Regions from separate parts of the Arthrobacter sp. StoSoilB22 genome, predicted to be linked through region 3. Evidence: predicted binding sites of a transcription regulator. Region 3 holds the regulator's gene; each other region holds the start of a gene.

Region 1 (3,274 bases), 1.4 Mb from region 3:
GCGAAACGTCGACCTGGCCGGCTGCAGCCTGCCCGGCCTGTCCACCAGCAGCGGCCGCGGCAGCTTCCGCCTGACGGGCAGCTTCAGCTTGACGAGCCGCTTCCGCTTCCGCGGCTTTGGCAGCGTCAGCCGCCTTACCGGCGTCGACGGTTGCAGTGTCTGCCAAACCGGCAAGCTCGGCGATCATGGCGTCGATGGAGGCAACGTGGGCAGTGGTTGCCGCGTCTCGATTCGCAGCCGCGGCCTGGCCTGTGGTCATGAAGGCCTCGAGATCTGCGCGGCTGCCGTCAAGAGCAACGCTCGCTGCCGCACGAACCTCCGGCGTCGAATCCAACGCATAACTGGTCTGGATGCGATTATCCAGATTCCGGGCTTGATCAAAACCGTATTCCAGGAAGTAGCGGACGTCTGCGTGACTGACTGATTCGAGCGCTTTCTTGGCGGCCTTCTCCACAAATTCGCCTCCGACTGCCAGAAGCTGGAAAGAGCGTTGTCGATCCGCGGTGAATGCCGACGGCTTAATGGCGTCCAGCTCTATAGCTGCTGCGTGGCCTTCAATGATGAAAGCTTTTACGGAAGTATCTCCACCCGACAGCGCCGTTTCCGCGGCTTCCCGAACTTTGGGTGTCCCCACCAAGGCAAGATCCAAGGTGGCCTGACGGGCTTCGCTGATCAGCGCGTCAAGGTCGGTTCCGGGGGCATCCAGCTTGGTAAGGAGCTCCGGAATTTCACGGGCCGCCTTTGCAAAGGCGGCCTTCGCCGGCTCCTGCGATGCCATTTGAGTTTCGTCCGCGATCCGTCTCGGTGTGGCCTGCGATGAGAGGAGGTCCCTGTCTGTCGCGAGCCGCGATGAGTCTGCCGCCCTTGCCGCAGAGGCGGTGCTCCGGGCTTGTTCGACAGCGGTCTTCGCACGGTCCGCGACCGCAGCGGTGCCGTTGGGGTTCGAAGCAATGTCTGATCTGACCTTTTGAAGGAGCGCGGCAACAGCCGTCGACTCAGCGTCCCGGTCGGCTGCAACGAGCTGCCCGTAGCGAAGGAAATCAGCAACGATTTCCCTGTCGTCCGTCATGACCGCTGCCTTGGCCGCAGCGCGGACACCCACAAAAGGAGAATCAAAGAGTTGGAACGCAGCCTGGCGGTCGTCTATCTCTGCGGCTTCCAGCCAGCCCCCGAGAACGAACTCCTCAATTGCTTGGTCGCCTTTGTCCAAACTGTCGGAGGCCTGCGTTCGGATTGCGCCGTTCAGAGTTAGAAACCTGTAGGCAGTGATATCAAGGTCAAGCTGCCACGCTCCGGCCCAACCTGTCGAGAGAAAAGCATCGATGGCCGCCGGGTCGCTTAATGCCAGGATCTTTTGCGCAGATGAGCGAACATGCGCACTCCCCCGCGTCGTCAGCTCGGCGACCAACTGCTTGCGGTCCGCGGCGAGAGTGACGTCCTGTCCGGCGTCGAGGAATGCTTGAAGCGCATCTGCGCCACCCACCAGCGCGGTCGCAGCAGCGGCACGGGTTGCGGGGCCACCTGTCTTCCACAGCTCAACAACGCCGGCAGTATCAGTAGCCCGCTCCACGAACGGAACGGGGGCCTGCGCGGCGTGGGGCACCTCGAATTCGGGAATGTCATAGGCCTGGGCTGGCGCAGCGAAGAGCAGAGAAGCCCCAGCTACAACGGCTATCAGGGCAGCAGAAACACGGCGCCGGGTAGCGCGGAATGAAGAAAACAAGGGTCCCCCAAGTAACGGATGCGGCGGCAGCACGGAGTTCAATGGGGGCGACGCGGATGCGAGGGATGCCTGACCGGTGACGAGCTGTCCGCGGTCATCATATCCGACTGGGAACTATGACTTTTACCACTGTGAATGTCGACGCCGAAAGTCGACACCACTGACTGTCTGCGATCAAAGACACCAAAGGCCCGTGAGTCCCATCACAAGTCGTCCAAAAGTGATCTGCTGGATAGCGATCCCTTCCCAAAGACGAGAAGGTTTTACTATGCAACAAACCAAGCTGGCTGTGGAGAGCTCTGTCCTCCACGCCGCGGGTACGGCGCTCAGCCGAGGCCTCAACGTCCGTCACATTCGCTTCATGGCGCTCGGATCCGCGATCGGCACCGGCCTTTTCTACGGTTCCGCCTCCGCCATCCAAAAAGCCGGGCCGGCCGTCCTGCTGGCCTACATCATCGGCGGCGCGGCCGTGTTCATGGTGATGCGAGCACTGGGCGAGATGGCCGTCCGACACCCCGTATCCGGGTCCTTCGGCCAATACGCGTCCAAGTACCTGGGACCGTTCGCAGGTTTTGTGACCGGGTGGACTTACGTGTTCGAGATGGCCATTGTGGCCATCGCCGACGTCACGGCCTTCAGTATCTATATGGGTTTCTGGTTCCCACAGGTGGACAGATGGATTTGGGTACTCGCAATCATCCTGTTCCTGGGCGCCATGAACCTGCTCAGCGTGAAGGTGTTTGGCGAGCTCGAGTTCTGGTTCTCGCTGATCAAGGTGGTGGCGATTATCGCCATGATCGTCGGCGGTGCAGCGATCGTCGTGTTCGGCTTCCAAACGGGCGACGGCGGCGGCGTGGCACCGGGACTCGGGAACCTCGTGAATCACGGCGGGTTGTTCCCGAACGGTTTTGAAGGGCTCCTGGCCGCATTCGCCGTCGTGATGTTTGCCTTTGGCGGGATCGAGACGATCGGTATCACGGCTGGCGAGGCCACGAACCCCAAGAAGGTCATCCCGCAAGCAGTTAATACAGTGCCCGTCCGCGTTTTGTTGTTCTACGTACTGACGTTGGGCGCGCTGATGAGCATCTTCCCGTGGAACGAAATCGGCAGCAGCGGTAGTCCATTCGTGCAGATCTTTGATGGCTTGGGGATCCCGGCCGCACCGCATATCCTCAACGCCGTGGTCATTACCGCAGCGCTCTCGGCGATCAACAGCGACATCTTCGGTGCCGGACGTATCCTCTTCGGACTTGCCCAGCAGGGTCACGCACCCAAGAGTTTCAGCAAGATCTCCCGGCATGGCGTCCCTTGGATGACCGTGTTGATGATGGGCGGCATCCTGCTGGTGGGCGTCGTGTTGAACGCCGTGATTCCGGAGGACGTGTTCGTGCTCATTGCCTCGATCGCTACCTTCGCCACCGTGTGGGTTTGGGTGATGATCCTGGCTTCGCACGTTGCCATGAAACGGGAGATCAAGCGCAAGGGCCTGCCGGCGTCGGAATTCGGTTCGCCTCTGTGGCCTGTCGCTTCCATTCTCACCATGGCGTTCAT
Region 2 (3,274 bases), 940 kb from region 3:
GGCTGTCCAAGGATCTTGTGGCGCTGCAGAGTGACATTGCCTCCCTCAACAAGCGTCGCTCGGACCTTGAGGACGTTGAACTCGAAATCCTGGAGCGCCTGGATACTCTGCGCGAGCGGCAGGCAGCCCAGCAGTCGATCGTTGACGACATCCAGGGTTCCTTTGGCAGCATCCGGGCTGAACTGGATGAAGCCATTGCCGAGATCGCCGCCGAGGAAACAGTGGTACGGGGGCAGCGCGCCGCCTTCGCCGAATCCTTGGACGCGGGCATTCTCTCCATCTATGAGAAGACCATTGCCAAACGTGGAGTCGGGGCAGCACGGCTGTTCCACGGAAAGTCCGAAGGCTCCGGCATGATGCTCAGCCCTGGCGACCTCGCCGAAGTCAAAGCCGCCGCTGAGGACGATATTGTCTTTTGCCCGGATTCAGGTGTCATCCTGGTCCGTTCGGCGGAGTGGAACTGACGCAGCCCAACATCAGTTGGACGCTCAGGTGGTGAGGATGATGTTGAGCGCGTGCGGCTTGCGGGCCATGCCTTCAACGAGTTCAGCAGTCCAGATCTCCCGGGCAGCCTTCAAGAGCTGATCCGGGGTTGCCGGGGCCTTACCGCGCCGGGTCAGCAGGTGGCGGGCCAGTTCGCCCCGGGTGTGTTTGGCGAAGTGACTGACAACCGTGCGCTTGCCGTTCGCTTCGTTGAACACATTGACGTTAACCGTCTGCGTCGCCGGGGGAGACCAGGCAGCAGCGTAGGTACTGGAGCGGCAGTCCACCAACAGTTCGCCGTCGGCGCGTGAGGCGAGGGCAGCGTTAAGCTGCGGCTTCCAGTACGTGGCGAGGCGGCCGACGTCGGGCAGTGCCGTTCCCATGGACAGGCGATAGGCAGGCACGTGGTCGCCGAAGCCTATGGCGCCCCACAGGGCGGAAACCACCAGGACGGATTCGTTCGCCTTGCGGCGCTGCGTTGGCGTCATGCTGTTGTAGCCCAAGGCGTCGTAGAGGACTCCGGAATAGACCTGATGTGCGGGAGCGGCTGGTTCGGCATGCAGCCGGGTATTGCGTTCGACGTCGTCCCGCAACGAGGCGCCGACCCCCAGCAGCGCCAGTGCATCCTCGTGCGCGCTCACCGTACCCAGTGCTTCGAGTACTTTTGCACGGTAGGGGTTCAGTTCGGGGAAGCTGAGCGATTCCCAGTTAATGGCGGGACCGTTGGCAGCGGGGGTCTTGCCTTCGGAAGGCGGCAGCAGAATCAGCACCAGTCGATATTACCGGGGACTTTGGTAGGCCCCAACGCCGGTAGACTGGACGGCGGATGGGTCGACCAGGCGGTCGCGCGTCACGGAAGTGGCTCGAGGAACGTCCGGGCTCCGAAGAGCAGGGTGGTGGGTAACGCCCACTCGGGGTAACCCGCAGGCCAGTGCCACAGAGAACAGACCGCCTGCGCGCTGTGATGTTTTGCATCGCGGGGCAGCAGGTAAGGGTGAAACGGTGGTGTAAGAGACCACCAGCTCCCTGGGTGACCGGGGAGGCTAGGTAAACCCCACCCGGAGCAAGGCCAGACAGGACACGCTTGAGGGCTGCTCGCCCGAGTGTCCGGGTAGGCTGCTGGAGGGCGTCGGCAACGGCGTTCGTAGATGGATGGCCGCCACTCCCTTGCCGGTAACGGCAGGGGATGACAGAACCCGGCGTATCGGTCGACCCATCCATTTATGACTCCCGGATTTGTCCCGTGTGAGTGATTTCACGCCCCGGGGCGGCCTGCAGCCCTTCCTTCCGCCCTAGAATGGTTACTGAACGTAGATGTTCTGCCGCCGGGACTGCGTTCGCAGCCGGCGGATTTTCTTTGCTCTCGTTCAAGGCGCTGTGGGTGGACCGAAGCCCGCCGGCGCATGTGCCGCAGGACTACTCCGGGCGGCCGCTGCCATCTGCATACGAGGACGTATGTGGTTGACCCAAGGAAGGTAGTTCTGTGAGCCAGACGTCAGATTCTTGTCTTGATAAGTGGATGGGCCGGGAGGCTCTCGCCGAGGCCATGATTCCGGTGATCGGCCGGTTGTACCGGGAAAATAATGTGGTCACGAGCATCCACGGCCGGAGCCTGATCAACAAGTCCACCATGAACATCCTCAAGGCCCACCGTTTTGCGCGCCGGATGAGCAACCACGAGCTGCTGCTCGAAGAGACGGCGCCGCTGCTGAACGCGCTGTCTGAGTTGGAGCTCGGCGCAGCCGCCATTGACATTGCACGCTTGACTGAGAAGTTCCGGGCCGAAGGCAACGGTGCCTCCCTGGATGAATACCTGCGCTCCGAGCTCGCGGAGATCGTGGGAAAGCGTGGCGCTGACGACCGCACCAGCACCGACGTCGTTCTCTACGGCTTTGGCCGTATCGGCCGTCTCCTGGCCCGCATCCTCATTGAAAAGGCCGGTGGCGGACACGGCCTGCGGCTCCGCGCCATCGTTGTTCGCAAGGGCGCTGAGAACGATCTTGTGAAGCGTGCCAGCCTGCTGCGCCGCGACTCCGTTCACGGTTCCTTCGAGGGCACCATCCGCGTGGACGAGGAAGCCAACACCATCACCGCCAACGGCGTGCAGGTCCAGGTCATTTACTCGGACAACCCCGCCACTGTGGACTACACCGCTTATGGCATCAAGGACGCCTTGGTGGTGGACAACACCGGCCGCTGGCGCGATGCCGATGGCCTCTCACAGCACCTGCAGAGCAAGGGTGTTGCCCGCGTCTTGTTGACGGCACCGGGCAAGGGTGACCTCAAGAACATCGTCCACGGCATCAACCACAAAGACATCTCCGATGACGACAAGATCGTTACCGCGGCGTCCTGCACCACCAACGCCATTACGCCGGTGCTGAAGGCTATCAACGACAAGTTCGGCATCATTCACGGCCACGTGGAAACGGTTCACTCGTTCACCAACGACCAAAACCTGATCGACAACTTCCACAAGGGTGACCGCCGCGGCCGTTCGGCAGCACTGAACATGGTCATCACGGAGACCGGTGCCGCCAAGGCTGTAGCCAAGGCATTGCCCGAGTTGCAGGGCAAGCTCACGGGCAATGCCATCCGCGTGCCCACCCCGGACGTCTCCATGGCCATCTTGAACCTCAACCTTGAGAACGGCACCACGCGCGATGAAGTCAACGACTTCCTCCGCGAAATGTCCCTGCACTCGGATCTTCGCAAGCAGATCGACTACATTGACTCTCCCGATGTGGTGTCCACTGACTTCGTTGGCTCGCGTCGCGCCGGCATTGTTGAT
Region 3 (3,274 bases):
TTCCCAAGAACTCGACCTCGGCCTTCAATCTCTCGTTCTCAGCCAAGGCCTTCCGGTGTTCATCCCAGGACACCGGGCCCGGGTCCACAGGCTCTAGAGCAGGACCGTCCTGATGTTTTCCCCGGTGCCGATGAAGCCAGTTCCCCAACGTGCTCTCCTTCACCCCGAGCTCGTCAGCGACTTGCTTCACTGAACGATCCGAGGACAACACCAGCTGCACAGCTTCCTCACGGAAAGCCGCATCATATTTTCTTCTAGGACCAGTCATTCTGAAGTCGATCTCCCATCAACCTGTCTCAGAAAACCATACGGCCGCAGCGTCACCCACGGCGTGGGATGTGAGAGAGCGTTGGCGGGACGGGCTTGGGATGTGAGAGAGCGTTGGCCGGTCGGGCTTGGGATGTGAGAGAGGGACGGCGGAAGGGGGTGGGATGTGAGAGAGGGACGGCCGGAAGGGGGTGGGATATGAGAGAGCGTGGGGCCGGTACCTTTGAGACATGGCTATTCCCGACGTCGTTCTCCTCACCAAAGCTGACTGCCACCTCTGCACGGAGGCTCGTGCCGCCGTCGAGCGTGTCACAAAAAGTCTTGGCGTTCAGTGGACCGAGCAGAAGATTGACGGCGACCCCCAACTGCAGGAGCGGTTCGCAGAGGAGATCCCGGTGGTGCTGGTGGACGGTATCCAGCGCGATTTCTGGAAGATCGACGAGCAGCGACTTACCCGGACCTTGAAGAAAGTCCTGGAGGGCTGAGGGTGGGGTTACCCGCAGGTAATGGCTTTTGTTGAGTCCGCCCGAGGGTCATAGAGTGGAACAACAAAGCGACGCAATGGAGAATACCGTGACTGCGCTGGAACCGTCCCCGGAAGCCACAACCGGAGACAATGAGCCTGCCGCCAAGCAGATCCCGCCCGCGGCCGTGGCCCGGATGACCCTCTATTTGCGTGCGCTCAACTCTCTTCTGGCCGAAGGCGTTGAACGGGTTTCCTCTGAAGCACTGGCGGAAGCCTCGGGCGTTAGCTCATCCACGCTCCGCAAAGACCTTTCCTACGTTGGTTCCTACGGGACCCGCGGCGTAGGTTACGAAGTCCAGAACCTGAGCCGCCACATAGCAGCAGCCTTGGGGCTGACCCACGACTGGAAGGTGGCGATTGTGGGCGCCGGCAACCTCGGCAAAGCCCTCGCCCGGTACGGCGGCTTCGAGTCCCGAGGCTTCGACGTCGTAGCCATTTTCGACGCTGACCCCATGGTGATCGGCAATGAAGTGGGTTGGTTGCGGGTCAGTGACTCAGCCGAGCTGGAACGGGTCCTGGAACGGACCCACGCCAACATGGTGGTGCTGGCCCTGCCTGCCACGGTGGCCCAAGCCGTGTGCGACCGCGTCATTGCCGCAGGCATCCGGAGCATCCTCAGCTTCGCCCCGGTACTGCTGCAGGTCCCGCCGCACGTCAACCTCCGCAAGGTGGACATGGCAACCGAGCTACAGATCCTTGCCTACCACGCACAGCGGGCGCAGACACCGGGCCAGGCTGTTTAGCCTTCGCCGGGTCCGCGCCCGCGTGTACTGCTCGGAAGCGTGGGTGTTTAGCGCCCGTACGGATTCTGGTACGGGTTGCCGAAAGGCTGTGCCTTGCGGAAGTACGGCGCCGACGCCGGCAGGTACAGCAGAACGATCGCGGCAACACCCAGCAGGATCACAATGAGCTGCAGGACGCCGTAGGTGGCACCGAACTGGAACAAGCTGGTGAGGCCCAGAACAGAAATGGCAGCGAAGACCGTGCCCAGGATCCTTGCCCAGTTCTTGCCCTTCCGGACAGGGAAGGCAACCAGTGCGTAGAGGCCCAGGGAAATAAAGGCACCCACGATGGCACTGACGCCAATGACGCCACGCATGCCTTCCATGGACCCTTCAGGCAAATCGGTACCCTGCTGGGCCGCCTGCTGGTTCATGGCATTGATGAAGGCATCCGCACCGGTGGTGGCCAGGATAATCGAGCTGATGGCGGATAGAACTCCGGCGGCGATGATCATCCAGAAGGCGTAATTGACCATCTGCGGGACGGTGGTGGGTCCGGGCTGCTGGCTTGGCCAGTTGGTGTCCTGGCCGTACTGCGGAGCTGCGGGAGGCTGACCATACGGGGAGCCCTGCTGACCGTATTGCGGTGCGGCGGGGGACTGCTGACCATACTGCGGCGCGGCGGGAGACTGCTGGCCGTATTGCGGTGCGGCGGGGGACTGCTGACCGTACTGCGGTGCCGGGGGCTGGGAGCCGTTTGTGCCGGGCTGGTTAGTGTCGCCCGGGTTTGACGGCGGGTACGGAGGGTTGCTCATGGCATTCCTTTGCTTGTTCGACTGCTGGTGCGGCCGCCGGGATCAGCAAAACGACCCTGCCCCCAGCGTGGTTCTGCTACCACCGTACCTCCAGGTCCTTGCGCTGCAGACGATCACACGCAGGTATTTACAGCTGGCGGGAAAAATCATCATGTGGGCTTACGCCTTCATGATGAAGGCCGCGGGATCCCTGGGGATTCAACCGCGGCCTTCAGCCTGCATTTGCGTCGAAAACGCCCGACGGCGGCAGCTGGGTACGTGTCAGGCGTGGCCCTTGACCGCCTTGAACCACAGCTGTGAATTAGGTAGCCACATCAGTACCACGGCTACGGCGCTGACCAGGAAGCCGAACCAGTTGCCACCCAGGCCCATCCCTGAGCCTCCGCCGCTTGCTGCGCCGAAGATGGCCAGCAGGAGGGAGATGCCGGCCAGGATGGTCAGGGCGAGGCGTGCCCATTCTTTGCCTTCCTTCATCTTCATGGCCAGGACCACCTGGGCGGCAGAGACGGCCAGGGTGAGGAGTAGGAGGATCAGTGCGATGGCAGCGAATCCTGGAGCGAACGCGAAGGCGGCGATCACCGCGAAGAAGGCGATGAGGCCAAACAACAATCCCAGGAGACCGGAGATCACCCAGATGAAGTAGGAAACCTTCAGTTCCGTTGGCAGGCCCTGGGTTTTGAACATTCCCGAGAATCCGCCCTGGGGCATGACGTCGTTGAAGTTTCGCGGTCCGTCAGTGGGCATTTCAAAGTGGAAACCCGGCTGGCCGGGTGCGGGCTGGGCCGGTCCAGGCTGTGAGTATTGGCCGGGTTGCGACGGCGGCTGGTAACCCTGCGGTGGCTGGTAACCCTGGGGCGGTTGGTAGCCGGAGGGAGGGACGTCGCCGTGCTGCGGAGGTTGGGGACCCGCAGGAGGAACATTGCCGGGCTGCGGAGGCTGAGCGC

Evidence for each region. The regulator Rex, encoded in region 3, represses fermentation and respiration genes when NADH is low (regulators of the CRP and FNR family bind a similar motif). The targets are predictions, from matches to a motif close to CTTGTGAANNNNTTCACAAG.
Region 1: a site for Rex is predicted at 1,914-1,933, ahead of LDN70_RS01990 (ALF repeat-containing protein). Genes of this name have one in related genera too.
Region 2: a site for Rex is predicted at 1,726-1,745, ahead of LDN70_RS12300 (glyceraldehyde-3-phosphate dehydrogenase). Genes of this name have one in related genera too.

What each region holds. Positions count from the first base shown of each region.
Region 1 covers NZ_AP024652.1:401,672-404,945, reverse strand. Annotated here, with positions in the region: gene LDN70_RS01990 (ALF repeat-containing protein) at 1-1,723, opposite strand, end outside; gene LDN70_RS01985 (amino acid permease) at 1,992-3,274, shown strand, end outside.
Region 2 covers NZ_AP024652.1:2,641,221-2,644,494, reverse strand. Annotated here, with positions in the region: gene LDN70_RS12315 (zinc ribbon domain-containing protein) at 1-464, shown strand, start outside; gene LDN70_RS12310 (YaaA family protein) at 489-1,253, opposite strand; RNA gene rnpB (RNase P RNA component class A) at 1,311-1,703, shown strand; gene LDN70_RS12300 (glyceraldehyde-3-phosphate dehydrogenase) at 2,003-3,274, shown strand, end outside.
Region 3 covers NZ_AP024652.1:3,584,161-3,587,434, reverse strand. Annotated here, with positions in the region: one part of gene LDN70_RS16630 (IS3 family transposase) at 1-4, opposite strand, end outside; one part of gene LDN70_RS16630 (IS3 family transposase) at 4-268, opposite strand; gene LDN70_RS16625 (glutaredoxin family protein) at 498-752, shown strand; gene LDN70_RS16620 (redox-sensing transcriptional repressor Rex) at 829-1,536, shown strand; gene LDN70_RS16615 (YhjD/YihY/BrkB family envelope integrity protein) at 1,584-2,330, opposite strand; gene LDN70_RS16610 (hypothetical protein) at 2,592-3,274, opposite strand, start outside.